Regions from separate parts of the Gabonibacter chumensis genome, predicted to be linked through region 2. Evidence: riboswitches for the same ligand, from Rfam matches in the RefSeq annotation. Region 2 holds a riboswitch; the other holds the start of a gene.
What was found. Region 2 has a riboswitch for cobalamin ahead of NVS78_RS04125 (TonB-dependent receptor). Riboswitches for the same ligand answer to the same signal wherever they lie in the genome.

Region 1 (15,734 bases), 100 kb from region 2:
GTCTATAAATTCGGTTTTAAAGGGGCTTCGGCGTATCAGGAGGAGATTTATAGCATGTACAAAGGGATAACCAATCTCTTTTTTATTTTTCTTACCATCCGGTTCCTCCTTAATTTTAAATTATTGCGGGAAGAAAAAGGTTTCTGGTTAGAGGTCTTTTTTTTGATTGTTTTACTTGGTTTGATTATTGCCGAATACCGGTTTTCGATCCCTGAGGTGATAACGCGGAATCCGGTACTGTACCGGTTGAATCGAATCGTAACCTATACGGTCGTTTTGATTCTGAGCACGATCTATCTTTCAAAAGAGTTTTTTGTCGTGCTTAAAAGTAACGTCCGTCCCGAAATGATGTTCGTTATCAGTTTTCTGATGTTGATTTTGATCGGGACCTTCTTGTTGAAACTACCCACGGCCACTTACGAGAAAATCAGTTTTATCGATGCTCTTTTTACGGCGACAAGTGCGGTGTGCGTAACGGGATTGACGGTACTTGATACGGCAAAAGTTTTTACCCCGACAGGGGATGTGATCCTTTTATTATTGATTCAATTAGGCGGGATCGGGGTGATGACGTTTACCAGTTTTTTCGCCATGTCCTTTTTGGGGAAAACGACGTTCCGGGATCAGTTGGCTCTTAAAAACTTGTTGAACGAATCTTCCCTGAATAATATTTTCAGAACCTTGTTCTACACGGTAACGACCACCTTACTGATAGAGGCTGTCGGGGTATATCTTGTTTATTGGCAGATTCAAGATGTAGAAGGAATTCCGGATAAGTTTTTCTTTTCTCTTTTCCATGCCGTTTCGGCATTTTGTAACGCTGGTTTTTCTACTTTGCCCGGAAATTTGTATGATCCTTTGGTTCGAAATGTTTATGGATTACAAGTTTGGTTAGGTCTTCTGATCGTTTTCGGCGGCCTGGGATTTCCTATATTGTTTAATTACGGAAGTTATTTTAAATATAAGTTACGGTGTTTTTTAGTGTATTTGTTTCATGGAAAACGAAAAGTTGAGTATAGGGCTCATATCGTGAGCACCACTACTCGGATCGTGTTGCCGACAACTCTGGCCTTATTGGTGTTGGGAATGGTGTTCTTTTTGTTTTTTGAAGATGGTAATACCCTGGAAGGTCTCTCCTGGCAAGGAAAGTTGGCAACCTCGTTTATGGCTTCCGTGACGACTCGAACGGCAGGATTTAATAATGTGGATATGGCTGCGTTACATCAGGCTACGATTTTTCTATTTATCTTATTGATGTGGATCGGAGCTTCTCCGATGTCTACGGGCGGGGGGATAAAAACGACCACCTTCGTTATCGCTTTAAAGAATGTTATCGCTATTCTGCGGGGAGAAGATAGAGTGGAGATCGGTAAGAGACAATTAACCCGCTTAAACGTGAATCGGGCTCAGGCGATTATCTTTTTGTCTTTGGCGTGGACGGCTTTGACCGTTATGCTGCTTTTGATACTGGAACCTCAGGGGAGGTTTGTTCAAATCGTATTTGAAGTTTTTTCTGCTTTGGGAACGGTAGGGCTTTCGTTGAATTTTACCCCGTCTATGAGTGATGCGGGAAAAATAATCATTAGCCTCACGATGTTCGTGGGGCGGGTTGGATTGATTACGTTGTTATCGGGTGTCGTCAAGCAGCGGCAGGAGAAGCTGTACAGGTATGCGGACGATACGGTGATTTTATAAATACGAATGAAGTTAATGTTTGAATGATATGAAGTGCATTGTTATTGGATTGGGACATTTTGGACTGGCTTTGTCACAGCGTTTGACGGCTTTGGGACATGAGGTGATCGGAGTTGACAACGATTTGAATAAAATCAATCAGTACAAGGACAGCATTACGACGACCATTGCCTTGGATGTTCGGAGCGAACAGGCTTTGGGATCTTTACCTTTGAAAAATGTGGATATCGTGTTTGTGGTCATCGGTAAGGATTTCGGTACCTCTTTGTATGTACTTGCCCTGTTGAAACAATTTGCAGTCAAGCGTATCGTTGCCAGAGCCATGTCGGAGGTTCACAAAACGATTATGGAGACGATGGGTATCACGGAGATTATCAATCCGGAGTGGGAATATGCCGATTTTTTTGCCCTGAAGGTAGAGTTGGCAACGACCATCGATTCTTACGTGGTCGATACCGATCACGTGATTATCGAATGGGAAGTTCCTGCCGGATTCGTCGGCCGTAAATTAGGCGATGTGGATTTCGAGCGGGAGTTCGGTTTGAAATTGATAGTCCTGAAACGTTTACAGGAAAAAGAGGATAAGCCTACGGTTCTTCCCGAGCTGCCAAGTGATCTGATACTTGAAAGAAGGGATATTCTGGTGCTTTTTGGATTACACAAGAACTTCCGGAAGTTAGGAATTCAGTTGCAATAAGTAATTTTTTAAAATATCCCCATTCCGGAACTCCTGTAAAAGAAAAGGATCTTTTTCGAACTCCTTTTTTACATTTTCCAGTTCCTTTTCCGTTTGTAAACCCGGAATAACGGTTGTCCGAAAAAGATACTCTATACCTGAAGCCCGAATGATACGAATAGACACTTTTATTTTGTCCAGCAATTCGGAACTTATATTCGGGCTTATTTTCCGGTAGGCAGTTAGGTTTAACGCGGATTTTACGTCCATGGCAATCGCATCGATCCGTTTCCCGGCAATAAGTTCCCGGAGAAGGTCGGGATTGCTCCCGTTCGTGTCCAATTTTATGTCGAACCCTAACTTTTTTATTTTTTGGACAAAAAGAATAAGGTCAGGTTGAAGGGTTGGTTCGCCTCCGGAGATAACAACTCCGTCCAACCATTGTCGACGTTTGGACAGAAACGAAAATAGTTCCGCTTCTGTCCATTTTTGATTTTTCGTGAAAAGTTCCGGTAGAACAAGGGAGGGATTGTGGCAATAACCGCACCGGAAATTGCATCCCTGGGTAAATATAACGGCGGTCACTCTCCCTTCCCAATCGATCAGGCTCTGTTTAATCAATCCTCCGATTCGCATATCGCAACTTCTTCCGTGATACTGTTGTCAAAATGTTTCCGGTCGTCAAACTCGGCCCGTTTTCCGTTGTTCCATTGACTCACTGGTCGCATGTAGCCGACGATCCTGCTGTATACTTCCGACTTCGCTCCGCATTGGGGGCAGGTAAAATGTTCTCCGGCGACGTAACCGTGGGAAGGACATATGCTGAAGGAAGGCGAAAGCGTGATATAGGGCAACCGGAATGCGGAAGTTACTTTCCGTATCATGTTTTTGGCGGCTTGGGCGGAAGTCCGGTGTTCCCCGGTAAAAACGTGGAAGACGGTTCCTCCGGTATAAAGGGTTTGAAGCTGATCCTGTTGTTCGAGCGCTTCGTACAGGTCTTCCGTAAAATGTACCGGTAAATGGGTGGAATTCGTGTAATAAGGTTGTGCTCCCTTTTCGAATTCTTTCCGGTTGGCCACGATAATGTCCGGATACGCGGCCGTGTCCAGTAAAGCAAAACGGTAAGAGGTACTTTCTGCCGGAGTGGCTTCCAAATTATAGATGTTGCCGGTCTCCTCCTGAAATTCGGTTAAGATGTCCCGCATGAAAAGCATTGTTTTTTGAGCGAATTCTATGCCGTCCGAATGGGTGATAGGTACTCCTAAGAAATTGAGGCAGCATTCGTTCATTCCGTTTATCCCGATGGTAGAGAAATGGTTTTTCCAGAAACAGCCGTAACGTTCGTATACGTGTCGGAGGTAGTATTTGGAATAGGGATAAAGTCCTTTTTCGGTATAACGTTCAATGACTTTTCGTTTGATCTCCAGGCTGTCTTTGGCGATTTCCATCAAATAACGTAGACGTTGATAAAAGTTTTCTTCCGATACGGATTCATAACCTAAACGAGGCAAATTGATAGTAACGACACCCACGGACCCGGTAAGCGGGTTGGCAGCAAACAGTCCTCCTCCCCGTTTCATCAATTCCCGTTTGTCCAAGCGTAAACGGCAGCACATGCTGCGGACATCGTCCGGTTTCATATCGGAGTTCACGAAATTGGAAAAATAGGGAATTCCGTATTTGGCCGTCATCTCCCATATCCCTTCGTATTCAGGATTGTTCCAATCGAAATCCGGAGTGATATTGTAGGTCGGGATAGGGAAGGAGAAGAGACTGCCGGAAGCATCACCTTCGTACATTACTTCGGCAAATGCTTTATTCAATAAAGTGACCTCCGCTTGGAAGTCGCCGTATACTTCTTCCTTGATTTCTCCGCCGTGGACAATCGGTTCGTTTTTTAAGAAATCCGGAACAGTTAAGTCCATGGTGATGTTGGTAAAAGGAGTTTGGAAGCCGACGCGTGTCGGTACGTTTAAGTTAAACAGAAACTCCTGTAAGCATTGTTTTATCTGTTTGTAGTCCAATTGATCGTAGCGGATATAAGGAGCCAGGAAGGTATCGAAATTGGAGAAGGCCTGAGCCCCGGCGGCTTCTCCCTGCATGGTATAGAAAAAGTTGACAATTTGTCCTAAAGCTGTCCGGAAATGCTTGGCCGGTTTACTTTGGGCTTTTCCCTCAACACCCCTGAAACCGACCGTTAGTAAGTCTTTCAGATCCCATCCGACACAATACACGCTTAAAAATCCGAGATCGTGAATATGAAGGGCCCCGCTTTTGTGAGCTTCGGATATTCTTTCCGGATAGAGATTGTTTAACCAGTAATTGGACGTGATTTGGGTGGAGATATGTTGATTTAACCCTTGTAGAGAATAGGACGAATTAGCACTCTCTTTTACTTTCCAGTCGCTTAATGTCAGGTAATCGTCCATCACTTCGATATTGGTAAGCAATACCTTGGAGTTCCGGATCTGTTCATGTTGTTTCCGGTAGAGCAGATAAATTTTCAATAAATTGAAATCTCCGTGTTGAAAGAGTACCTGTTCAACCGTGTCCTGTACGATCTCCACGTGAGGAATGACTCCTTCCGGGGTGTCGGTTTTTAGAATTCCAATCACCTTGTTGCAGAGTTCGCGTGCTGTTTTACGATGAGGGTTTCCCGTTGCTCGCGTGGCTTTAAAAATCGCTTGTTCGATTTTCTCCGCTTTAAAATCGCAAATCTCCCCGTTGCGTTTTACAATTTTTGAAAAAGAGCTGTTTTCGTTCATTCTTAAAGGTTTTAGTAATGAATAAATAAATTTACTATAACCTTGGGTAAAATGAGAATAGTCTGATAGGCAAGCCTTCTCCTCACTTTTCACCCGAAAGTTACGGATATATCGCAATCGGCAGGTCTTCTGACTCGCTATTTTCGACCTCCTTCCCATCGGTTACCCGACAGTGGATCTCTTGATCGAAAAACAAAAAAAGCTTACAGCTACGGGTATAGTCCCGGATTTTCACCGGATTCCCTATTAATCACAAACGTGAACCGAATGCATGACGAAAGTAAGTAAAAATAAGATAGGATATATCGTAATTTTTATTTTTAACAATAATTCTGAGTGAGATATATTGTTAATAAACTTATATTAAGTTATTTGTGTATATGAATGGGGAAATTTTGTATGATATTTATTTGATAAAGTTTTCATTTTTGGGAAACATTTTAGTCTGAATATTCTTTTGGGCAATCCTTGCAATGAGATCCCGGTGCTTCAAATTCCAACGTGGCATGAATGATGTCGATATGTTCCAATTCATGTTTTAAATCGCATTTTACGGTTTCCATTTGGGACATGTCATCGATGACGACGTGTACGGTAAGAGCGGTTTCTGTCGTGCTTAAAGCCCAGATATGCAAATGATGAAATCCTTTTACCCCGCGAACAGAGGCAATGGTTTTTTCGACCTGCCTGTAATCGGTTCCGGCGGGAACCCCGTCTAAGGACAAGCGAATGCTGTCTCGCAGCAGTCCCCAGGTGGAATAAACGATGATGACGGCAATTCCGATCCCGATAAGCGGATCGATGATATTCCATCCCGTGTTGGCGATAATCAATCCGGAGACCACAACACCGATGGAGACCAAGGCATCTGCTGCCATATGTAGATAAGCTCCTTTTACGTTCAGGTCCTTTTCTTTATCTTTCATAAACAACCAGGCCGTGATCCCATTGATGACTACTCCGACTCCGGCAACCCAGGCGACGGCGTCTCCGTCGACCGGTTGAGGGTGGAATAGTTTGTTGATGCTTTCTCCCAAGATGAAGCCTACGGCAATCAACAGGATGACGGCATTTAAAAGGGAGGTTAAGACCGTGCTTTTTTTGTAGCCGTACGTGTATTTGGTATTGGCTTGTACGCGGGAAAGCCGGAAAGCCAGCATGGCCAATACAAGACTGAAGACATCGCTTAAGTTGTGTCCCGCATCCGAGAGTAAGCCCAAAGAATTAAACCAGAATCCGGCAACGAATTCAACGACCACGAAAGCCGTGTTTAACGTGATCCCTATGATAAAAGCTTTATTTAGACTGGTGATTTTATGGTGGTGATGTTCGTGCGTATGTTCCATATCTTTTTGGTTATGCCAATAAAATTAAACTTAAGGCCATGATTCCCATCCCGGAGATAAGTCCGTAAATGGAGATGTGGTGTTCTCCGTATTCCCGGGCAGCAGGAAGTAATTCATCTATGGAAATAAAGACCATGATGCCTGCGACGGCTGCGAAGATGCATCCCATCAGGACGGGCGACATAAAGGGCATGAGTACTAAATAAGCCAGAAGAGCACCGGTCGGTTCCGCCAGGCCGGACAGAAGGGAATAACGAAATGCCTTTTTACGATCTCCGGTTGCATGGTAAATAGGAACGGAAACGGCAATACCTTCCGGGATATTGTGGATGGCGATGGCGACGGCGATAGCAATTCCTAAAGTCGGGCTTTCCACTGCAGCCGTGAAAGTAGCGATACCTTCCGGGAAGTTATGGATGCCGATGGCCAGGGCCGTCATCAGTCCCATGCGCATCAATTTTGTATCCTTGGGGGGAGGGGTATCCATGCTTTCTACGGAACGAACTTCATGAGGATTTTCAAAGGAAGGTACCAGACGATCGATGATACCGATCAATGACATTCCCGCGAAGAAGCAGAGGACCGTCATGGTCATACCGTATTTTGAACCTAACTCGGCCGTAAGGGAAGTTTCCGCCTGTTGGAAGATTTCCACGAAAGAGACGTATATCATTACTCCCGCGGAGAGTCCCAGCGAAAAGGAGAGAAAACGTTTGTTCGTGTGATGGGTGAAAAAAGCGATCAGGCTACCGATACCGGTTGCCAATCCTGCAAGTAAAGTCAATAATAACGGAATAAATAAACTTTCTTTCATGAATTCGATATTATCCGGATTATACCCGATGTTTTTCCGGAGATTTCGTTTGATTTATTTTACAAAGATAGATTTTTTACGGGTATGAAAAAGCCTCGGTAAAGAAAATGAAAATTCATTTTTTGAACATGGGATGGACGTTTTCGGAGTTCCGCGGAGCCATCGTTTCTCGGGAAGGTTTAAATTAGGGTAGGGATTTTAAAAGATCGGTCAACTCTTCGAACGAGTGTACGGGGATTTTTTCTCCCCCGGAGGGAAGGAAACTCATCTCCCGGGCCGTTTTCAGTTTTAATATCGGGTAAAGAGTGGAAGGGTGGGGAGGGGAAAGACAGGTGTAATGGTTTCTGTTTAAAGCGTTGATAGCCCAATGTTTTAAGGTTTCGTCTTCCGCCTCGACGATGATATGGCGATCTCCCCGTATGGGCGGATAATAGTTTCCCTGGGCACGGTCGAATTTTATTTTTTCCCGATCGAATAGCGTATCCATGCTGTTATCGAAAATCAGGTCTTCCGTTACCCCGCGACGCAATCCTTCCGTTTTCGATAGCAACCATAGCCGATCCGCCAGCATAAGGGCTTGTTCTATATCGTGGGTAGATAACAGAATCGTTTTTTGTTGTCGGTAAGCAAGGGTATGCAGGAGTTGCATGATCTCTATTCGGCTCGTTACGTCTAAAAAAGCGGTGGGTTCATCTAAAAGAATTACCGGACATTCCTGAACCAATGCTTTGGCTATCATCGTTTTTTGTCGTTCTCCGTCGGATAGTTCGGCAACATAATTATTGAATTTGTTTTCTATTCCCACGGAACTCATAGCCTCTTCGATGATTTTATGATCACGTGCATGGAGTCGTCCGAAAAATCCGGTATGCGGTTGACGCCCTAAAGAGATTAATTCATAGACGGTCAATCCTCCGGCCTGTGTCCGGTCCGTGAGTACTACCCCTATTTTTCGGGAACGCTCTTTTTCCGAATAGTCGGATAAAGGTTTCCCTTCAAGCTGCACTTCTCCCGTTAATGGGGGTTGGAATGATGCGAGTGTACGTAAAAGCGTGGATTTACCGGCCCCGTTGGGTCCCAACAGACAAACTAATTCTCCTCTACGGAGTTCGAAAGAGAGGTGTTGCTGGATTGGATTCGTCTCTTTCCGGCCTTTCTTATATCCGATGGTCAGGTCCCGCGACCGTATGATGGGATTATTTTGCATATTAGTTGAAGTATTGGATCTTGCGTTGTTTAATGATGACGTAAATGATGACAGGGGCTCCCAACACCGGCGTTACGGCATTTAACGGGATGATGCCCGATTCCCCCGGTAATACGCATATCAGATTACATAATAGGGCAATGGCCCCTCCGAGCAGCATGGTGTTCGGAAGGAGAGAATTATGGTTCGAGGTGCCCAACAGGAGTCGTGCGACATGAGGAACGGCTAAGCCGATAAAAGCGATAGGACCGCAAAAGGCCGTTGTGGCTGCTGTTAATAGCCCGGTAGCGATCAGTAGCATATTACGGATGCGGCGGATGTTTATACCTAAGTTCTCGGCATATCGAGTACCTAACAGAAGAGCATTCAGGGGTTTTGTCAATGATAAGGAGAGAAGCAATCCGACGAGACAGGTAGCGGAGAAAAAGGGCAATTGTTCCATAGATACTCCGCTGAAATTTCCCATCCCCCATATAATATAAGAGTGTACCCCTTCCGCCGTGGCAAAAAAGTTCAACAGGGCAATGACGGAAGAAGCTATATAGCCGATCATAATACCGATAATTAACAACATGGTATTGCTTTTCGTCAGTGTAGAGAAAAACAGGATCATTCCCATGACTACCATGGAACCGATAAAAGCTCCCAGAATGACGGAAAAAAAACCGGATAAATCGAACACGCCCGCTGAAATAATGCCTCCTCCCAATAACATGACAAGGGCGACTCCCAGGCTGGATCCGGTCGTAATTCCTAAGATGGAAGGACCGGCTAAAGGATTGTTGAAGGCTGTTTGTAACATCAAACCGGAAGCCGCTAATGCCGCTCCGCATAATAGGGCCGTAATACATTGGGGAACGCGGGATTCCCAAATAATAAATCTCCAACTCGCTTTTTCGACTTCCTGTCCGCACAAGATGTCCCAAACGGCATCAACGGGTATATGGACGGAACCTATGATCAGGTTACCATACAACAACACGAGGATGGTACCTGTTAGTAATATTCCGAATTTTCGGCCGGGAGATGTCATGTGTGAGGTATTCATTCCTTCAGTTTTTGGAAATAATATGCTTGATAATCTTTCACTAATTCAGGATGAAAAATACGTATCAGGTCTTTTAATAATAATTCGGGGTGGAAGGGCGACTCTTCGTAAAAAGCGACCTTACCCGTGTTGCATCCGTACACGTTCTTCTTTCTGAAGGCTTTGAATCTGGCGTAGGGAGCGTAATCCGATTTTAATTCGCGAAGAGTCTTGTCTGTTTGCTGATTGTATTTTATCAGCCAAAAATCGGCATCGTGTCCCTTGTCGAAAACGACTTCGAAGACCAGGGGAATGGATCCGCTCCGGGGGTCGTCGCTCCATAGATAGCGGGCGCCGGCATCCGAATACAGTTGTCCCATCGTGCTTTTTCCACCCGGCACGTACCAGGCCGATCCGCTTTTTAGTTCGCTGATAACGGAGGGTTTTGACGGTGCCGTCAGGGCCAGTTGACATAATCGCTTATACTCTTTTGTTACCGCTGAAAAGAGAGAGTCTGCTGTTGCTGCCTGTCCGAATAGTAATCCGTAAAAGCGCATCCATTCCGCCCGTCCCAAGGGAGAGGTTTCCATGTAATCGGCACATTCGATGACCGGTACGTTCAATTTTTCAATTCGTCCGTGGCCGCCGCTATTTTCGAAAGGAGAGAGTAAGATGGCATCCGGGTGAATGTCGATGATTTTTTCGATATCGGGATTCATACTGCTTCCCAAATCGGCGATTTTCCCTGAGGAACATCCTTCTTGTATTTCCGGTATTTTGATATACTGGAGATCGCAAACACCGACGATACTTGTTATCGAACCCAATTGCCGAAGCAGGCTGCAATGGACGGAAGAGTAGACGATCGCCTTAGACAACGGGATTTTCACTACGGTTCCTTCCGGGAGATGAGTCGGAACTTTTTTTTCTTTCGGAACCAAAATGTAAGTATGTAATATCTTAGTAGTATCCCAGGGATTACGCAGTTGGACTATCGTGTAGTCTTCGATCGGGAACAGCACGAGATTCTCGGCGTATTTCAGAGGGATCGGAGACCCGGTAGCGTTCGAACCGGATGGTTGGTTTTTGCAGGAAAAACAAAGAAGAATAAGACCGACGAATAGGATATGAATCTTCATAGATATAAAAATAGATAAATATAGTGTGATTGTCCTGCCTGTTTTTTCAGGCAGGACTTTTCTATCAGGGTTTATCCCATAAGCCATTTTCCATATCTTGGAAAGTCGGATCGTATCCGTTACCGGAAACCTTCCATTGGGCTGCATCCAAAGAGGAGATGACGCCTTCTATTCCTTTAAATGAGGTCAACATCATGTTGTGTTGAATTTTAATACTGCCTACGCTCTTCAAGGAACTGAAACCGTTTAGGGCGGTTATGTATTTGTTGCTGTAGTAAGAGCTGAAACCGCATAAGGCAAACAGGCCGCCCACGCTTTGCAGTTTGGGAGCCTGAACATCCGACATATTGCTTTGATAGTTTGCCGTGGTTATATTGAAATCACCTTCTACCGTTTCCAATACCGGGAATGCTAAGATATCGACGTTGACTCCTTCTGCTTTTATACTTCCTAATTTTTTCAAAGCGGATAAATCGAGCGTGATCTTATTCTGGATTTGGATATCCAGCTTTCCGCCGATTTCCGTTAACCGGGGTAAATTGAAGCTTCCTGTAAGGCCGTAGACCAATAACGTGAAATCGCCGTTTACTTTTTCAATATCCAACGTTCTGTCCTGATCCGGTATATTGATGTAATACTTCAATCGGTCGACCTCTTTAATCCCTTTTATAAGGATATTGGATGTGGTGACATTGATGTAGCCCGGGAAAATTTCTTTACCGGTTAAGGTCGCTTCATTTTTTATCCCTTCGAATTCCATTGAAGTAAGATTTTCCAAATTCGAAATATTTACATCTTTCAGGGCATCATTATTTTTGATAGCCAATTGGGGAACTCTTTTTAATGAGGAGAAATCGGAGAATGACTCAAAAGGTACGGAGTAAATAGTTAAGGTACCTCTTACCTCTTTAAGAGAGGAGAACCCGTTTAGGCGAGTAATCAACGGGAGCCTGTACATCCAAAAATCTCCTCCCACGTAAGAGAGCGCTTTCAATCCGTCTAAATTTTCCACTGCCGATAAGTTATCCAGGGTGAATTTTCCACCGATGAATTCCAGCGCTTTCAATCCGTCCACGTTTGTGATCTTACTGATATCGGAAAGATTCAACTCTCCGTCGACTCTTTTTAACGAGGATAGATCCAGTTCGACCAAAGAACGATCGGAAGATAGATTCAATGCGCCCCAAATCTTTTCCACCTTAGGTGCTGAAAGGGTTTCCAAGGTCGAGAGCGATCCCAAAGTAACACTTCCCCCAATATTGGTTAACTTGGGAAAGTTTATGGTTACGATCTTACTCTGACTGCTTTCTACATATAACGTTTGGGCGATATCTTTTAATTGGGGGAGGTTTACCTCTTCCAGTCCGGTCCCTTTGTTGATGCGTATGGCCCCGACCGATTCTAAATTTTCTAATCCTTCTAAATTCGTCCCGCCGTATGTAGAGTTAATGATGAGGTCGTATTTTACTTTCCGAAGTTTGGCCAAGGGAGCCAGAGAGGTGACGGTTTCCTCGCCTTCTGCTTCTCCGATGGTCAGACTTCCGTTTACTTCATTTATGTCCTGTGCGGCGAAGGCTTCCAGATCGGCTTGGGTTGCCAATACGACATTGCCTTCATGAGCGACGGATCTCTTCTCTACGACATAAGTATAGGTACGTTTATTCCCGTTATACGAAGTAACCGTAAACGTCTGTTTGATATTCCATGCCTGGACTTCCGAAAGGGACGGAGAGAGGGTAGCGTTTTCACTGGTCGTAATGGCGGCGGAAATGCCGTCGAAAGTAAAATTTTCGGGAACGATCAGTTTGATGCTGTCCCCGTGAATTGTCGTGTGCAGTAAAGCTTCTCCTTGTTTCAGACGAAAGGAGGTTATATAGTTGTCTCCTCCCGTGAAATCACTTTCGTCGTCGCTACAACTCGTCACGAAAAGCGAGATAAACAAAAAGAAAAAAACTCTTTTTATAGATAACAGTTGCATATTCTTTTTCATTTACGAATTAAACTTCAATTTTGGTTGGGTGCTGTCCATTGGCCGTTTTGTAACATTTCGAGTGTCGGATTGTACTTGTTTTTCTCCGTTTTCAAACTGGAAATGCCCGGAATCGCCTGTTTTAAGCCTAAAAATGATACCAATGCTGCCTGACTGGTGATCTCGACCTCTTTTACGCTCGCGAGAGCAGAGAATCCGTCCAGATGGGTCAATGCCTTATTGGTATAATAACTACTGCTCGTGTTTAGTGTCAGTTTATTACCAATGCTTGTTAAAGCCGGCATTTCGATGGAGGCAAAAGAGTTGCTATAGTCGGCCGTTGAGATGGTCATATCTCCGCCGACTGCTGTTAAGGCCGGTATTTCCAGGGCGAAGTTTTTGGAGAAATTGTTGATCTTCAAATTTGCTCCGACCTTTGCAAGCAAGGGTACTCCGAATTCGGTTAAGCTACTCAGGCTTGACTTTAAGGTGAAGTTTCCGGATACCTCTGTCAGATGCGGAAATTTTAGTGTCTTAAGTGAACTTGTATTTGCAGTAAGATCCCCGTTGATTTTGGTTATGCCTTGGGCGTCGATGTTGTATAAGGCATATCCGTTTAAATCCAAGCCTCCGATCTCTTCTATACCTTCCAATAAGGGGAACAGATTATCTGTTTGGGAGATAGAGGAGGTGCATTCCAGACGAAGGATACCGTTGAATACCTTGTCTCCGATTACTTTAGCGGTGGCTAATGTTTTGTTCAACAGGTTGAGTGTCGCGATGTCCAAGCCTTTGATATGGATCTCGGTTATATTATTCAGATTAGATAACTTTAGTTCGTTGATTTTCTTTAAAGTTGCCGGGGCTTCGAATTTTTCAAAATGGGTTATGGACTGAATCGTGAATATGCCTCCGATCGATGCCAGAGCCGGGAACCCGTCTAAATTTTCCAGGTGGGACAAGCTTTCGAGGGTTAGGTTACCGGTTATTTCGCGGAGGAGAGGAAATTTGCAGGCAAGAATGGAGTTATTTCTTAATTTGATCTCTGCAACCTGTTCCAGTACGGGCATCTCCAGTTCGAGGATTTGACAATACCTGATATCCAGTGTCCCGGAAACCTCTTGTAAAGCGGGAGTGTTTAATATCTTAAGCGTGGCCTTGGAAGTATTGGCAAAAATAGACATTCCTCCGCACCTTTCTAAAGCGGGTAGATCGATCCGCTCCACCTTTTCCAGTTTTTCGATGGAGAAATTGGCTCCGATTCGGACTAAATTAGGGAAATAGATAGTCGGAATCAAAGAGAGAGAACCTGAAGAGGTATAGGTCAGGCCTCCTTCTATTTCTTCCAACGCGGGGAACTCTGTTTGAGCTAAATTTCCTGAAACATTCAAATGACGTCCGATACGGTTTAGCTTGGGACACACGATTTGTTCTACCTTCGCGTGATTTACCGTAAAGTCTTTTCCCACGGAAATCAGGTTCGGAAACTCTATCAGTTCCAGGTTTTTGCCTGCCTGGATAGAGACTCCTCCCACTCTCTCCAAATTCTCTAATCCCAACAGATCTTTTCCGGTATACCGGTCATTGACGATCAAATCGTATCGTATCTCCCGAAGGTTATGTAACGGAACTAAAGAGGTGATCGAGTCTTCGCCGGAAGTCGATGCAATGATCAGATTTCCGTTGATTGCCGTGATTCCGTTTGTTTCGAATGCATTAACCTCCTCTTGTGTCGTGAGTTGTACGCTTCCTTCCAGTACGGATTGTTCTTTTTTTACCAGATAGTAATAGACTCTTTGTTCTCCGTTCGCGGCATTGACTTTAAAAAGCATTTGTTCGTCCCATTTGTCGATCTCTTCCGGGGAGGGTGTAATACGTGCCCGTTCGCTCAAAGTCAGTTCTGCCTTGGCCCCTTCCAGTGAAAGAGCCGCGGGGGCTGTGATGATGATACTGTCGTTGATCAACTCTGCTTTTAAAGAGCTACTGCCTTGTGTCAAAATAAAAGAGGTGATGTAATTATCCATTCCGGTAAAGGGATCGTCCTTGTCGTTACATCCCGTGATTCCGAGTACGGCAAAGAGCATGAAAACCGCCCCTGTTATATTCCATTTTTTCATATTCATGATCATTTATTCTTTAAGTGATAATCGTAGGCTGCACAACACTCGGTGGAAAGTTCTCCGATGCTTTCCGCTTTGGAACTTATTCCGGTTTGTACCATGACAAAATCGATGTATTTTAGTTTTATAGGGGTTCCGTCGCGTTGAACGGCATTACCGATGTCGAAACAATCTTTATTTGTTCCGTAGTTATCCACGTATCCCCATTCGTAATCCCGATTGTACCAGATTCCTCCGACATTCTCGGTAAGGGGAGCCAGTTTGGTACCATATAGGGTATAGCTGTTCCCTTGGATAAACATCGGAAAGTAATAGTCCTGGGAGTGGTAGCTATTGATATCCACACTTCCGGTTTTTCCTTCGTTGTCGACCCAGATTACGTTGGCATGAGCCTCTTTCGGTTTATAGTAGGTTATGGCGTATTGGCGGGTGGTTTGTTCCGGGGTGGCGCTTCCTTTCAATTCGTACCATGTATCGTTCGGTAGTCCGTCTCCGTTTTCATCCTGCATGACCCATACGATAGCCGGTTCCGAATTACCGGAAAAAGCATTTCCCTTAATTTCTAAATCATATTCGCCTTCTTTGTTCTCCACGCTATGGTCGAAGCCCATGACGATGTATCCCCCGTAAGCCCCGAGGAAAGTGTAACTCTCGTTGGTAAGTATGGAACGGGCATCGTTTAAAGCTTGGGTGAAAGTAGAACCGATCTGGTATGAATTGAATTGATTCGGTGCGGGGATATATTCGAAAATGTCGGTTACCTTTGCAGAACTTGAGGCGGTGATCGTCCGACGATGGGTCTCCTCCGGTTCCGTACAGGTAATATCGGCTTCTGCAAATACTGTTTTTTCTCCCTCTTTTACAGAGACTTTAAGACGATAGGTTTTCTGTTGCGTAGGTTCAAAAGTGAAAAATACCGATTTTTCGTTTTGTACGGTTCCGTCCACACTCCATTCATAAACAGCGTTGGGGGAAA
Region 2 (15,734 bases):
TTATTATATAATAAATGTATTTTACTCTCTTCTACCTTTCGAACATAGGAAAGCGTATTGATCATTCCGGCCGCACAAAATTTAGAAAAACAATCCGCACTCAAAATAATGGCAAATAACACGGAAGTCTCCACTCCCGATTCCCCGATGGCAAACAACAAACTATAATAGAGCAGAAAATAGAGAATCAACCCGATGGTTCCGTAACATCCGATACGCGAATCCTTCATAATAGCTAAAATTTTCTCTTTGGTGGTTCCCCCGCCGAACCCATCAAAAAAGTCAGCCAAACCATCTTCATGTAAAGCTCCGGTTAGTAAAACACGGGCAATGATTGCCAATACGCAGGCAATCCCCACCGGTAACACGAACGAAGCTAACCAAAAAGTTCCGGCCGTAACAAAACCGGTTAAAAAACCGACCACAGGCCAATACCGTATGGCCTCCTCAAAATAACGTTTATCCACACTTACCCAATGCCACAACGGCAATCGGGTAAACATCATCATCGCCGCCAATAAACCTTTCATAGTATTGTAAATTGCAGATTATAAATCAACTGGATGGGAGTCAGAAAGATTAAGTGATCGAGAGATTAAGTAATTCAGAGATTAAATTCAATCGCTTGATCCTTATAATCATCGAATCTTTCAAACTAAAAATATTTCGTTACCTCGGCCTGTTTAAATGAAGCCATTTCATTAATCATACGCACAGCTGATTCCAATAGCGGATAGGCACAAATAGCTCCGGTCCCTTCGCCCAAGCGTAATCCTAAGTTCAACAACGGCTTAGCTTCCAAATAATCCAATAATAATTTATGTCCCGTTTCATCTCCCTGGTGTCCGTATACGCAATAATCCGTTACTGCCGGACAACATTTTCTTGCTGCCAGCACGCAATTAGTCATGATAAATCCATCCACGATAATAACCATTCCCAACTCCGCGGCACGTAACATTCCCCCGACAGCAGCAACCATCTCGAATCCCCCGAAATAACGTAAAATATCTTCTGTCGATCCGTCCCCGGTATAATTTTCCATGGAAGCCTTCAATACCTCATACTTATGTTTAATACCATCACTTGCCAAACCGCTTCCGGCTCCCACGCATTGTTTTAAATCGATCCCGGTGAAATAGGACATCCAAACGGAAGAAGGCGACGTATTAGCTATTCCCATCTCTCCAAAACTCACCACATTGGTTCCTTCCGCGTAAACCATATCCACGATCTCTGCTCCGATTTCAATAGCCCGCTCAAACTCCTCCTCACTCATTGCCGCCTCGTAACGAAAGTTAGAAGTTCCTTTCCTGATCTTTCGATCGATCAAACCCTCCAATACGCCAAAATCCCCGTTCACGCCACAATCTACCAATTTAAGGCCGAAATGATGCTGACGAGCGAACATATTCACGCCTGCACCGCCTTTGATGAAATTATAAATCATCTGTCGGGTTACTTCCGGTGCTGAAAAGCTAACGCCCTCTTTAACAATCCCATGATCGGCGGCATAGATAATATTTTGCGGCTTCCTCAATTCCGGCGAAAGCGTTTGTTGAATCGTCCCCAATTGTATGGCCAACCCTTCCAATCGTCCCAAAGAGCCCTTGGGTTTTGTTAAATTATTGATTTTATCCATCAAAACAGGCACTATGGCCTTATCTGTTTCTTTTATTACAAACGCTCTCATTTTATCGTATCGATTTTAGATTATAAACTGAAACTTCATCCTTTAATTTTTACTTCAATACCCGAAACCATCAGTATCACCTCGTCTGCCCGCGAAGCTACATACTGATTTACCCAACCCTGCAAGTCGGTAAAACGACGTTGTACCGGATCCACGGCTATTCCCCCCATACCGATCTCGTTCGTTACAAAAATAAACGTCCCCTCCTGCGCCGTAAAGCGATCGAATTCACACTGAATGTCTCTTAAAGATTTCTCAATATCGGAATCATTATCGAAAAAGAAATTCGTACTCCACAAAGTAATACAATCGATTACCACAACACGCCCCCTCACATCGCATTCCGATATATACTTCTCTTCTTCGATATTAGTCCACTGGGGACCGCGATCCTGTTGATGCCTCCTTACCCGTTCTTGGAACTCTTCATCCCAAACGCGTGAAGTGGCCAAATAAACCGGATGATCCGATAACTCCAACGCCAAACGCTGAGCATAATCGCTTTTGCCGGATCGCTGTCCTCCGGTGATCAAAATTATTTTTCTTTTCATCATAACGGCAAATTTCTCTGTTTTTTAACGAAATACAAAGGAATCGCACAAAAAAAACGAGGTTGTACTATAAGAAAACAAACGATCCCGTTTACAATTGATTTCTCACTGAAAAAAACAACCGTATCAGCACCTTTCATTTCAATAGAACCACAGCCAATTGTGAGCCACAAGCATCAATCGAACCTTCCAGCAATACAATCGCCGATTTCTCACGCCTATCAACCGAAAGAGTTGTTTTTTTATGCTTTGATAATCTCTATTTTTAGATCCCATTCATTCATATGGCACATTTCCCTATTCGTAATACGGTAAAAAGCCTTTCGGTCCTTGTAATTTATAATAAAGCAAAAAAAAATAAACCACCATCCTATACCGACCCCGCTTCCGGCGAACCTTCCATTTTAAAGAATAAATCATTATAGATTAATAATATATCCTGAGATTGATATCCCGAATACTCGTTCTCCTAATTCTTATTCCCGGGAATATTTCAATTTTAACAGTACTATGTATTGCATGCTACTATTTTTTATTTATATATTTGTACCGTACTAAAAATAAATTACAAAAAACAAAACCTGCAATTATGGAAACGCCCAATCTAAAAACAGCCATAACTTACGAGAGCAAGTTAGTAAAAAGAAACTGGTTATTTTACCTCTTTGTCCTCGGGGCATTGGGGTTTATATTAGGTGACACCCTCCTGGATATCATTGATTATGAATATATCCCATGGCGTAAATTTATATTCGCGTCTTCTTTTCCTTTATACGGATATTACTTTTTGAACCTCTTCCAACCGATAATCGTCACATTTATCGTCTGCGACATCCATAGGAAGCGGAAAAAAGCCGAAACCCGGGAAGTGCTTTCTGCACGGCCCATCGGTAACGGGCAATCCTTTCTCGGGGAATTTTTGGGTATTCTTATCCCGTTCCTCACTATAGATGTCATCTTTATGATCATCTCCATGATTATCCACCTATTTGTACCGGATTCCCCCGTCAATATAGGAATATATCTTTTCTATCTTTTCACGCACGTGCTGCCCACGCTTGTTTTTATTACCGGGTTATCCTTATTGGTAAACAGGTTAGTCAGGCACTCCTTGGTCAGCTGGCTTATCCTGATCGCTTTTCTTTATTTCGCGTATACTTACCTGACGACGCCTCTTCACGGGATATTCGATTTCCGGGGAAGTTCGCTTCCGAACTCTTTTTCCACCTTAATCGGGTTCATGCACATGGAGAATTACCTGCTCCAGCGAGGTACCATCCTGTTATTGGGTATAAGCCTGCTCTATTTCGCCGTTTTAGCCATGAAGAGATATCCCAATGTCGCCGGCCTGAAACGCTATTTAACGGTTCCCGCTTTCTTGTGCTTCGTACTTGCCGTGGGGCTCGGCGTTATATACGTTACCAACTTCCAAAGCCGTTTGAAAAACAGGATCGGGGTTCGCGAAGCCTTCGTGAAATACAATGAATACCCCAGAGCACGCGTGAGCGAGCACGATATCACCTATCGACCCGGGGGAGATAAATTCTCGGCAACAAGCCGGATGAAAATCCAAAACCGGAAAAAAACAGCCATGGAGCAGCTTCTGCTCTTCTTAAACCCGGGATTAAAGATCGACAAGATCGAATCCGGGGGACAAAACCTTCCCTTTCACAGGGATAGGCAGGTGATCGTCATCGAGCGTCCCCTGGCTCCCGGGGAAAACATCGAGATTGAGATCACGTACGGGGGAACGATCGACGAGGATACTTACCAAATTAACATTCCGGATAATAAATTCTTTTCTACCGTCACGTATGGTTTTGATAACGAAAATTACGGCAGGCACACGGCTTTTGTCTCGGGTAAATACACCTTACTGGTGCCGCAAGTGATGTGGTACCCGACAGCGGTTGCCCCTGTCGAGTTACAAGCATCCAAAGAGACCGATTTCACGGATTATACCCTCCATGTCAAAAACCCGGGCGAGATGACCGTCTTATCGCAAGGCGAACCGACAAGAGAGGGCGATAACGTCACGTTCAACAATTTACAAAACCTGACCGGGTTAACCCTCTGTATCGGGAATTACGAGAAAAGGGCCATCACCGTCGATTCCCTTACCGTCGAGTTTTACACCTACCCGAGAAACGATTTCTATCTGAAATATTTCGACGAATGGGAGGACCTGAAAAAAGACAATCCTGACCGGGAGAAAAATTTAAAAAAGATATTTAATCAATGCAGAAGTAAAATCGAACACGGCAAACCTAACCCTTATCCCTTTAACTATTTCAAACTGATTGAAGTTCCTTCCTCCTTTCTCAACAGAAGTCCGTTCAGCGACAACATTCAACCGGAAATCGTGCTTTTTCAGGAACGATTGTGTGAATGGGAGTATACACATCCCGGTACTTTTACTCCCAAGAGGGATCAGAGCGTGCAGAATTATATGCTGGACTACAAGATTCCCTTTTACCTGGACCAAATGCGCATAAATCGCATTTTCGCAGATTATACCAGCAGTATCACCTCCGACAGATATCAGGGGATAGATGCCATATTCAAGCAAATAATCAACCCGAAAGTATCTGAGCAAAATATGAATCCCAAAACGATAAACCGTATTGCGGAAAAAGGATTGAAAGGGATCATGGCCGAAGAATACAGCGAGGAACAACGCCTCGTCATTTCTACAAAAGTTTCGCATTTACTAAGTTATCTCTCGACAATTACCACCTGGGACTCCCTAAACCGCTTCACGCGGGAATTTAACGAGCGTACCCGCTTCCGGGAAATTGACTTCGACTCGTTCTTAGAGGAATTCGAGCAACGTTTCGGGCAGGACATCAAGGGGTATATGGACGAGTGGTACACGAGTCGCCGGATTCCCCTGTTAACGATAAAAGATCTGTCCCGCAAAACGACAGAAAAGACACAAGTCATCGACTTTATGGTAAGCAATTCCAGCGAAACGGACGGTATCGTCTCGATCATTAAGCTTGGTCAGTATGGTATCGGAGGTCAACCAATCGAAAACTGCCGGAATTACACCATCAAACCCGGAGAATACAAACGAATCGTCGTTCATGAAGACATAGAAGAAGAACTCCTGCTGACCACCAACTTCTCGGGTAATTTACCGAAAAGCATTTCATTCAGTAACAGTGAATCCCCCTTATCAGGCCCCGTACCGGAAGAAGGAGTCTCCTTTATCGAGAGGAATCGATTCACCCCCCCGGGGGAAATCATCGTTGACAACGAGGACGAGAACTTCCAACTGATCGATTCGGCAAACAATCGAAAACGATTAGCCGATCTGGTCAAAAAAGAAGATGCCCAAGAGTACACTTATTTAGAAAACTCGAAAGCTAACGCTTGGATTGTTACTTTATCGCAGGAATTCTACGGCAAACATATTCGTAGCGCTTTCACCAAAAAATCCGGCACGGGAAAATTCAAGGCCGTCTGGACAGCAAACCTCCCGGAAGCAGGGAAATACGAGATACTTATCCACCGGCCTCGTATTGTTGACGCTTGTGACGGGAAACTATGCACAGCCGACCACCCGGGGATGAAAAACTACTATACCGTCTACACCCCCAAGGGAAAAGAAGAAATCATCATAGAAAACCGAGAAGAAACTTCAGATTGGTTACCGGTTACATCCACCCTGTCGCCGGAAGAAGTCTGGGTATCCTTAGGCACGTTCACTTTACCGGCCGGAGAATCCCGTGTCGAGTTGGACGACCGGGGGGCTTCCGTTACGAATAAAATATTCGGTGAATATCTTCAACTGATAATAGCCGATGCCGTCAAATGGATACCGGTAAAATAATCAGAAATACAAGAGAGTATCATAAATCTAAAATTATTTTTTGACCTTATGGACTTTTCAAACCTGATGATTTTATGGACCTTACGGACTGGGATGATTCAACGATCAAGAGATGCCGTGACCAGTTTACAGTCTTATTTTTGCAGTCCTGAATTTCTATTTTCACTAAAATAGCCATCAGCCCCGCAAAATATAAAAACCAATCTTCGGTTACTATATAAACGAATTTAGATCAAAAAATTGAATCAGAAAGAAAAAGAGGCTGAATAACTTTTTGTTAAACAGCCTCACTTAAAACTATAAAACTCCTATTAAAATTTATAGGAAACTGAAACTTGATAATTTCTCGGAGTACCCTGTACCGGACTGGATGATTCGAAATACTCCTTATTAAATATATTATTTACATTACATGCTAACGTAATATGACTCTTTATCGTGTAAAATACACCTCCATCCATCAACCAAAGAGAGGGATAATACAATCGGGAAGTTACATCCCGGAAAATTTTGTCCCGGAAGTTTCCACTCAAATGAAAGGACAAAGCCTTAAATATCCCCGTCGGAACAGTATAATCGGCAAACACATAGAAAGTGGTCCGAGGTACTCCTGTCGTTCGCATGTTTTTTCCCGTCTGCTTATACTCGGGAAAAGCACTACTTTCCCGAATGGAGCGTATCCGATAATCCGACAAACATAAAGCTCCCCTCAAAGAAAAAGTAGGTAAAATCCTGGCTGTAACATCCATATCCAGAGTCTTCATATCGGCTCTACCGACCTGCGCATTAACCGTCATCTTGGTCACTTCCACGGTTCCATCCCCTTGCTCTTCTTCCACCTCACGGGTTCCCACGTTCGTAACCATATTGGTACGACGGATGTAAGAGAAATTAACGCTTGCATCCAACCACTCGTTAAAAGTATAACGAACTCCCGTCTCAAAAGAGTAATCCCGTTCGGGTTTGAAAATTTGATCCCCTTCTTTATCCGGATTAATCGAATTTCCGTTTTTATCCAAATAGATATTATTTACACGATATGTCGTCGTATTCGGAGTAAAGGCTGACCCGTGGGCAATATGAATCGATAATTCTGGGCGGGGGAAATAAACAGCTCCCACATGCCAGGTAAAAGCTGAGGCATGAAAATTCGCCCATTTTCCCATATCTTTTTTATCGTAATCGAACGATTTCCCGTCGATCGTCGGAAAATTGGCCATCATTCTTCTTTTGTAAAAATCCATACGCCCGGAAGCCATAAATTTCCATTTATCATTCAATTCAAACACATCACGGAAATAGATACCGTTTGTATACCATTTTCTCAAGTAAATGGAAGATACATTCTGTATCCAGTACCCTTGTACAAGTTCCGGATTTTTCACGGACAACATCACATCGGCTCCCGGACCGTAGGTATCTCCGTTATCCCAACCGCAATATTGTCGCATATCAAATAAGGACCAATTCCAACCGATAGCATAATGGTGTTTTGTAGAAGCTATTTCCGCATCTCCGGTTAACTCCAAGGTGTTGTTATAGGTATCGTGACGCGGAAAAAAACCGCTCGCCCCGAAACGACGCAAAGAATCTATATCCACATAAGTCGCTTCCCGAACCCCGTTTTTCTCCGTATAATATTTGTAATCCGCTCCTTCAAAGGGAGTTTTTGCACTTTTGTAAGAAAGGTTCCCCGCTCCGGAGGTCCGGTGATAACTGTGATCAAAAGCAAAAACTTCTTTTAACTTCAAACCATTCGTGAAAGTATAAACATAATCAAGTTTAATATTATATCCTTTCCGGCTATGCGAATCATTGGCAAAATCATTATAAACCTGTCCAAAATCGGCCGTCGGATGACGATCGCCCTTATGCATAACCACTTTATCGGTAGCCATATCCACCATATCGCCCGGCATATAAGGAGCGGCCCCCAATTCGACCGTATAATGGTCGTCTTCAAAACCAAAGGCGACATCCACTCTACTCTTGCCCAATGTTGCTCCCAATGCTGCCATTCCGGATAAACGCTGAGGAGACATACGACGCCACCCCCCAAAAGTAGCGTAATGCAAATTGGCCATGTACTCTACCGGTCCGATCAACTTACCGCCAAAACCTAAATTTACTTTTTTTACATCCCACCTTTCATAACTGAAACGGGCATTCGCCAAAAATTCGGGAGAGACTTTCTTACGCACGATATTGATAACACCTCCCATGGCTCCGTAACCGGCAAGGATGGCTGCAGGTCCGCGAAGCACTTCGATAGACTCCGCCGAAGCGAGATCCCCCAACGGAAAGGTATTGATGCTCTGCCTATCATCCCGAATACCGTCTACCATTAAAACGGCAGGCATATTGGAGCCTCCGACGTAAAAACGTCTCCATAAACCGCCCTGGTTGCCCAGTCGGACACCAGGCAGAAACCGAACGGCATCCACCCATTCGGTAATTCCTTTTCGTTCAAGCACTTTAGCAGACAATAAAGATACATTCAACGGAACGAATCTGAGAGGTACATTCAGTCCCATTAATTCCATTCTTTTCTTTTTTCCCAAGACTGTCGCTTCTTCAATATTAAAAATCGAATCCGTGATACTCTTTTTTTTCCTTTTGTCTTTATCTTCGGCCAAAAGAGAGCCGACACACACCAGTAACAATAATGTTAGTACAACAACTTTTTTCATAAAAACTATATATTAATAATGAATAAAGCATTATTAACATAGTTTAAGGGTACATGAGAAAAGGTATAAATTTATCTTTCTCCTCTCGCTTTTGTTCCCGAAAGCTATGGTCTACGTGTTTCGGCAGGTCTTCTGACTCGTTCCGAATTTTGCCGCCTTCCCGGTTTCAACCAGTGACATTGAAGTACAAAATTCTTTTACAGGAACTTACAGCTGCGGGTACAGTTCCGGACTCACACCGGATTCCCTATTTTGTTTCACCTCAAGAAAAGAGGTATTGCACCAAAACGGCACAAAAGTAATACAAATTTCTATATTAGAAACACTATTATCATTTTTTATTTCATGATATTTTTCCAGAAATAACATCATTTCAAAAAAAATTGTACATTTGCAGCGTTTTGGTGTTGTGTTATTATTCTAATTAACACACAAGAGGGAAACCGGTCTGAATCCGGTACAGTACCCGCTACTGTGATGCCCGCTTCTTCTGAAAAGAAGATATATGACGGATAAATTCTTACACCACTGTTCCAGCGAATACGAGGGAATGGGAAGGTATCTATCCGGGGCGAGTCAGGAGACCTACCGAAACCAATAGTCAACGCATATGCTCGGGGTTAAGGATAGCGTTACTGAAATGTTTTTCATCAAAAATGAAAAATTTTTACTATCAAGCCGTTATTGAATCGTTATCGAGCGATTCGATAAGAGTTCCGATGAATTCCTGGCGTGAGGTAAACAGCATATTTATAAAACTATAAACTAAAAAGATATGATTAAATTCTTTATTCACGTCCACCGGATTCTCGGACTTTTACTCTGTGTACTGTGTTTTTTATGGTGTATTTCCGGTATAGTATTGATTTATCACTCTTTTCCCCGAGTTGGTCCTGATAAACGTCTTCCCCGCCAGGAGGTTCTGGATACCTCCCGCCTGCCCGATATCAACGAAATATGGCAGCGCCTACCCAAAAACGCCTTGTCTAATAATTTAAATTTAAACAATCCTTTCGGCGAACCGGTTTTTCATTACGGTAGATGGCGTAATGTGAATGATGTTTATGTAGATAGTAATTACATACTTCCTTCTCCCATCTACGCTCTTTGTGAACAAAGAGCCAAATGCTGGTGTCCTGACCGTAAGATTACCGGAGTAGATACTCTTCACAAATTGGAAGTATGGATTCCTTTCGGACAATTGAAAAGAGACCTGCCCATCTACAAATTCTATTTTGACGGACCGGAACATTACCAACTTTATATCTCTTCCCGTACCGGAAATATTTTACAGTTCTCTTCCCGGGAACAACGTTTTTGGGCCTGGATCGGGGCCATTCCACATTGGTTATACATTACCTCCATCCGACAGGATATACAAAAATGGGATGCTCTTTTGTATTGGAGTTGCTTGCTCAGCCTTATCATGTGTATCAGCGGAATGTACCTCGGCATTCGTTCCTATTGGCTGACCCGCCGGAAAGGCTTCCTTCGTTCTCCCTATACAAAGCCGTGGTTCCGCTGGCATCACATCACCGGTTTCTTTTTCGGTATCTTTATCTGTACTTGGCTATTCAGTGCATGGGCGCCCATATCACCCACCTTTTCCAACTTATTCAACAAAAACAAAAAGGCAGGTAACGCATTCAGAAGCCGTCCTTCCATCCCGGCCGCTCCTCCTATCGAAAAATATAACCTGGATTACCGGAAGGCTATTGCCGAAGTATCAAAAACACATGGTCCGGTAAAAGAAATTACCTGGAGTAATTACCACGATATACCTCTTTACAAATTACGGACAGTGGAAGAAGAAATTATTCTGGATGCTTCCGTCGATACGATACGTCCTTTCCGGATCACCGAAAAGATGATCTACGCCGCCGTAAAAAAACTGACGGCCGATACGGTTCGCTACACCATCGTCAAAATGGAAGAGTACGATAACTATTACATCTCCCGTCGCAGAACCTTACCTCTACCTGTCTATAAAGTAACGTTGGATAATGAATCCGGAGATTGCTATTATTATAACTTAAAATCTTTTCAACCGCAACATTATGATAACAACGGACGCTGGAAACGCTGGGCCTTTCGGGGATTACACCGGTTGGATTTCAAATTTCTAATCGATCGTCCCGTACTATGGACAATCGTCATGTGGGGACTTTTACTCGGATGTGCCTTTGTCTCCGTGAGCGGGATTGTTTTATCCGTAAAATACATCATCAGATTGGTAAAAAGACGATAGTAACAAAAACTTGAATTTGTTTATTACCTTCGCGGAAGAGAATCAAAGAAGAGATGCCATGATAGAACTCATTCTTACCCGTCATGGGGAAACGTTAGAAAATCAACAACATATTTTGCAAGGGCAACTCCCGGGCACCCTCTCCCCGTCAGGTATTGAACAAGCAAGAAAGTTAGCCGAGAAATTAAAAAACGAAAGAGTAGAGGCCGTCCTATGCAGTGATCTGGCCAGAAGCCGGGAGACCGCCGAAGTAATCGCTTCATCTCACGAGTTGGAGCCTGAAGCGACCCCCCTGCTCCGGGAAATGGATTGGGGCGTATACACGGGACAACAATTGGACGATGTAAATTGGAGCGATTTACCGGATAGTGTCGAATCGGTAGATGAACTGTTCAACCGGGCTGCCGCTTTCATTCGGTATCTAAAGACATATCACGAGGGAAAACGAATCGTCGCCGTAGGCCACGGAGCCTTTAACCGAGCCATCGTCACATACCTGCAGGGGAAAAAAGCCATGGAGATGACCGAATTACCAATTATGGAAAATACGGCCTGCATTTTATTTCAGATTTTATAAACACACATTCTATCGACACTTACAGACATGAAAATATACACCAAAGGAGGAGATAAAGGAACAACAGGCATACACGGGGGAAAACGGGTCGACAAGGATGATCCTCGTATCGAGGCCAACGGGACCCTGGACGAATTGAACTCTTGTATCGGACTTATCCGGGCCCAAATCGGAGAAGGGCACGAGTGGCAGGAGATGCTCTGTTTCATTCAAAAATCCCTCATGACCGTTATGTCCCACGTGGCAACTCCTACCGCCTTACGTCCTCAAAATCCGAATCCGCTTCCCGAAGATTTAGATATTTATTGCGAGCAGGAAATAGACCGATGGCAATCGGCCATCCGACATCCCTCCTCACATTTTATTCTCCCGGGAGGAACACTCGTTTCCGCTCATTGTCATATGGCTCGCACCATCGCCCGACGAGCCGAAAGACGGTTATGGACATTAAACAAAGAAGAGGAGGTCACTCCGGTTATTCTTCGGTTTATCAATCGCTTATCGGATCTCTTTTTCACGCTGGCCCGCTATGAAATGGATTTACAAGGGACGGAAGAAGAACGTTGGCAATCTTTTCTATACAAGAAAAAATCTTAAACGACAATATTTGAAAATTTCATCTTACAAACCACTAAAATAAATTTACACCGCGCTATATTTGCATCGTGTTAAGCTGGCAAGTGAAATTTAAAATTTTCTATTTATGCGGTTAAAACCCATCATGTTCGTCGGAACCTGCTCCGATGCTGGAAAAAGTATCGTGAATGCCGCTTTTTGCCGCATTTTTAAACAAGACGGTTATTATCCGGCCCCGTTTAAAGCTCAAAACATGTCTCTCAATTCCTATTCCACTCCGGACGGATTGGAGATCGGACGTGCTCAAGCCGTACAAGCGGAAGCCTGCATGATTCCACCGCAGAGTGATATGAATCCCGTGTTGCTAAAACCGACGAACGAACAAAGTTCACAGGTCGTCTTAAACGGAAAGCCGATCGGCAATATGACGGCCAAAGAGTATTTTCTGGCGAACAACAAAGCGGAACTGTTCAATCAGGCCTACGCGGCTTACCAACGCCTCTCCCGGCGATACAACCCTATCGTGTTAGAAGGAGCGGGAAGCATATCCGAACTGAATCTGAAGAACCGGGATATTACCAATATGCGCATGGCTGTCCGCACGGGAGCCGCAACCTATCTCGTGGCCGACATAGACCGGGGGGGAGTATTCGCTTCGGTATACGGCTCTATCGCCTTACTCGATGAAGAGGAAAAGCGTCAGATCAAAGGCATCATTATAAACAAATTCAGGGGAGATGTCTCTCTTTTCGATGAAGGAAGAAAAATCATCCGCGATTTGACCCGTATTCCCGTGGTAGGAGTCATTCCCTATTTCCGGGATATCCATATAGAAGATGAAGATTCCGTGGCTCTCGAGAATAAAAATGACCGGGCTACGAAAGGAAAAATCAACGTGGCTATCATCCTGTTGAAACGCCTATCCAACTTTACGGATTTCAACATACTGGAACAAGATCCCAGATTTCATGCCTATTACACGAACAATACCCGGGAAATCGAAAAGGCCGATATCATTATCCTGCCGGGTTCTAAAAATACCATAGCCGACTTACAGGATATTCGTTCGAACGGAATTGCCGACGCCATACTTCAAGCCCACAAATCGGGGAAGAAAATCATCGGAATATGCGGAGGGTATCAAATGTTAGGATCCAGAATAGAAGATCCATTCCATATTGAAGGAGAGATCGATGCGATTCCCGGATTAAGTATTTTTCCGACAGTCACCGTGTTGGAGCCGGAAAAGATCACCCGCCAATGCAAATTTCAATTCAAAGGACTCGAAAAGGCCTGCGAAGGCTACGAGATTCATATGGGAGGAACGACTCTTCTGAACGATTCTCCGGCATCACCTTTAAATAAATTGAGCGACGGACGAGAAGACGGATACCTTCTCAATGATAAATGTTGGGGCACTTACCTACACGGTATATTAGACAACAGTATCGTTCTAAATGAGTTGGCGGAAGGATTGACCCCGATGGCTCCATCCGAATTCGATTATGCCGCCTACAAAAACAGGCAATACGATTTACTGGCCGATCACGTGAGGGCTGCCGTAGACTTAGCCTATATCTATTCCACTTTAAAAACAGATGAACGATGATACATGGACACGGAGATGATATATACAAGGCCGCCGGAGAGATAAAAGCGAACTTTTCCACGAATGTCTGGTACGAAACGGATATCAACCTATTGCAATCGGTTATCCTGCAACAAATGGATAAGATCCTCCATTATCCGGAACCCGATGCGGGATCTTTTGTGGAAATAATCGCCCGGCATTATGGAATCTCCTCCGAGAATGTAATTGCAGGCAACGGGGCAACCGAACTCTTCTACCTCATCGCTCATGCTTTTACGGGAGCCAATACTTGTTTGCCGATCCCCTCTTTTACAGAATACGAAGACGCCTGTTCGTTATATAAACACCGACTCGCTTTTATCCCTTTTTTTGAACGGGAATGTACTCCGGAAGAAATAGGAAAAATTTGTCCTGAACCGGAACTCATGTTTATCTGTAATCCGAATAATCCGGACGGACGAGTATGGGAACTCGACCAGATTCGGAATTTCCTCCGACATTACCCCCGAATGACACTTGTGGTGGATGAATCCTTTATAGATTTCGCCCCTTCTGCCTGTCCGGCAGAAGGTCTGCTGGAACAATTTCCGAATCTATTAGTAATCCACTCCATGACCAAGAATTTTGCCATTCCGGGACTCCGGTTAGGATACTTGTTAGGCAGCAAACAACTGATCTCCCGGATTAAAAAGTTCAAACAACCCTGGAGTATAAACGCTCTTGCCATCGAAGTCGGAAAATACCTCTTGGCACATGGAGAGGACTTACTCCCCGATACACAACATCTGTTACGCAGAAAGCAACCATTCGTGGCAGCCTTGCAACAGATTCCGGGATTTCGTCCCCAACCCTCCGAAACCTCCTTCTTTTTAGTCGAGACTGACTGGAATTCAACGGTTCTAAAACATATCCTCCTTGAAAGATACGGACTTCTGATCCGGGATGCCTCCAATTTCCGGGGACTAAACGACCACTATTTCCGGGTAAATACCCTGACCGATTTTAAAAACGGCCTGCTGATAGAGGCATTACAAGAACTCGGGGCCAACGAAAATTCTCGTACCAAAACAAAACCGTATTAAATCTTCCGACCATGTCTCTTCTACCTGCTTTGCTCCCTTTAATCTCCGGTTACATCCTGGACCTGCTTTTCGGAGATCCCCGCAAGCTTCCTCACCCCGTCGTGGCTTTCGGAAACCTAATCAACTGGTGCGAACGTCATTTGAATCAAGGAAATTATCGAAAAACCAAGGGATGTTTAGTAGCTTTACTCCTACCGCTTTTCATATGGGGGATCGGTATAGGGATTTCAATCCTAACCTGGAAAATCTCACCTGTCTCCTATTATATCGTCGCTTCCGTATTCGTCTTCTACGGATTAGCCAACCACAGTCTGATCCAAGAAGGAAGAGAGGTCATAGATACGTTGGAAAAAAAAGGAGTGGAAGCCGGACGCAAACGTCTGTCCTGGATCGTGGGACGAGATACCTCTACACTTCCCCCGAAAAAAATATACACGGCGGTTTTGGAAACTATGGCCGAAAATTTAAGTGACGGCGTCGTTGCCCCGCTTTTCTTTTACGCGCTCGGCGGATTTCCCGCTATGCTGGCTTATAAAATGATCAATACCCTCGACTCCATGGTCGGTTACAAAGATCCCAAATACAAAGATTTCGGATGTTGTTCGGCTCGTATAGATGATATTTTCAATTATATCCCTGCCCGGATAACAGCCCTGTTTATTGCCATCGTCGGTTATCGGAAAGGAATCTTCAATTTTATCCGGCAATACGCTCGGCAGCATGCCAGTCCTAATTCCGGCTACCCGGAATCCGCAATGGCCGGAAGTTTGGATTGCCGATTCGGGGGACCCAACATCTACCACGGTATACTTGTCGATAAGCCATATATAGGGACCAACGATCGGGAACTCTCCCGCACGGACTTTCGTCGTGCCGCCCGCATCAACCAAA

Region 1: it holds a riboswitch for cobalamin, as region 2 does, so the genes downstream of both, NVS78_RS03725 (ribonucleoside triphosphate reductase) here and NVS78_RS04125 (TonB-dependent receptor) in region 2, are expected to answer to the same signal.

The regions. Positions count from the first base shown of each region.
Region 1 is NZ_JANSKB010000001.1:848,034-863,767, forward strand. It holds gene NVS78_RS03710 (TrkH family potassium uptake protein) at 1-1,695, shown strand, start outside; gene NVS78_RS03715 (potassium channel family protein) at 1,724-2,392, shown strand; gene NVS78_RS03720 (anaerobic ribonucleoside-triphosphate reductase activating protein) at 2,372-3,007, opposite strand; gene NVS78_RS03725 (ribonucleoside triphosphate reductase) at 2,989-5,136, opposite strand; cobalamin riboswitch at 5,239-5,419, opposite strand; gene NVS78_RS03730 (cation diffusion facilitator family transporter) at 5,577-6,482, opposite strand; gene zupT (zinc transporter ZupT) at 6,493-7,296, opposite strand; gene NVS78_RS03740 (ABC transporter ATP-binding protein) at 7,481-8,503, opposite strand; gene NVS78_RS03745 (iron chelate uptake ABC transporter family permease subunit) at 8,505-9,551, opposite strand; gene NVS78_RS03750 (ABC transporter substrate-binding protein) at 9,548-10,669, opposite strand; gene NVS78_RS03755 (hypothetical protein) at 10,734-12,647, opposite strand; gene NVS78_RS03760 (hypothetical protein) at 12,674-14,755, opposite strand; gene NVS78_RS03765 (PKD-like domain-containing protein) at 14,764-15,734, opposite strand, start outside.
Region 2 is NZ_JANSKB010000001.1:949,244-964,977, reverse strand. It holds gene NVS78_RS04145 (adenosylcobinamide-GDP ribazoletransferase) at 1-530, opposite strand, end outside; gene cobT (nicotinate-nucleotide--dimethylbenzimidazole phosphoribosyltransferase) at 656-1,693, opposite strand; gene NVS78_RS04135 (bifunctional adenosylcobinamide kinase/adenosylcobinamide-phosphate guanylyltransferase) at 1,729-2,244, opposite strand; gene NVS78_RS04130 (hypothetical protein) at 2,834-6,079, shown strand; gene NVS78_RS04125 (TonB-dependent receptor) at 6,391-8,769, opposite strand; cobalamin riboswitch at 8,875-9,071, opposite strand; cobalamin riboswitch at 9,155-9,376, shown strand; gene NVS78_RS04120 (PepSY domain-containing protein) at 9,545-11,017, shown strand; gene NVS78_RS04115 (histidine phosphatase family protein) at 11,028-11,594, shown strand; gene NVS78_RS04110 (cob(I)yrinic acid a,c-diamide adenosyltransferase) at 11,622-12,191, shown strand; gene NVS78_RS04105 (cobyric acid synthase) at 12,298-13,779, shown strand; gene NVS78_RS04100 (pyridoxal phosphate-dependent aminotransferase) at 13,776-14,843, shown strand; gene cbiB (adenosylcobinamide-phosphate synthase CbiB) at 14,855-15,734, shown strand, end outside.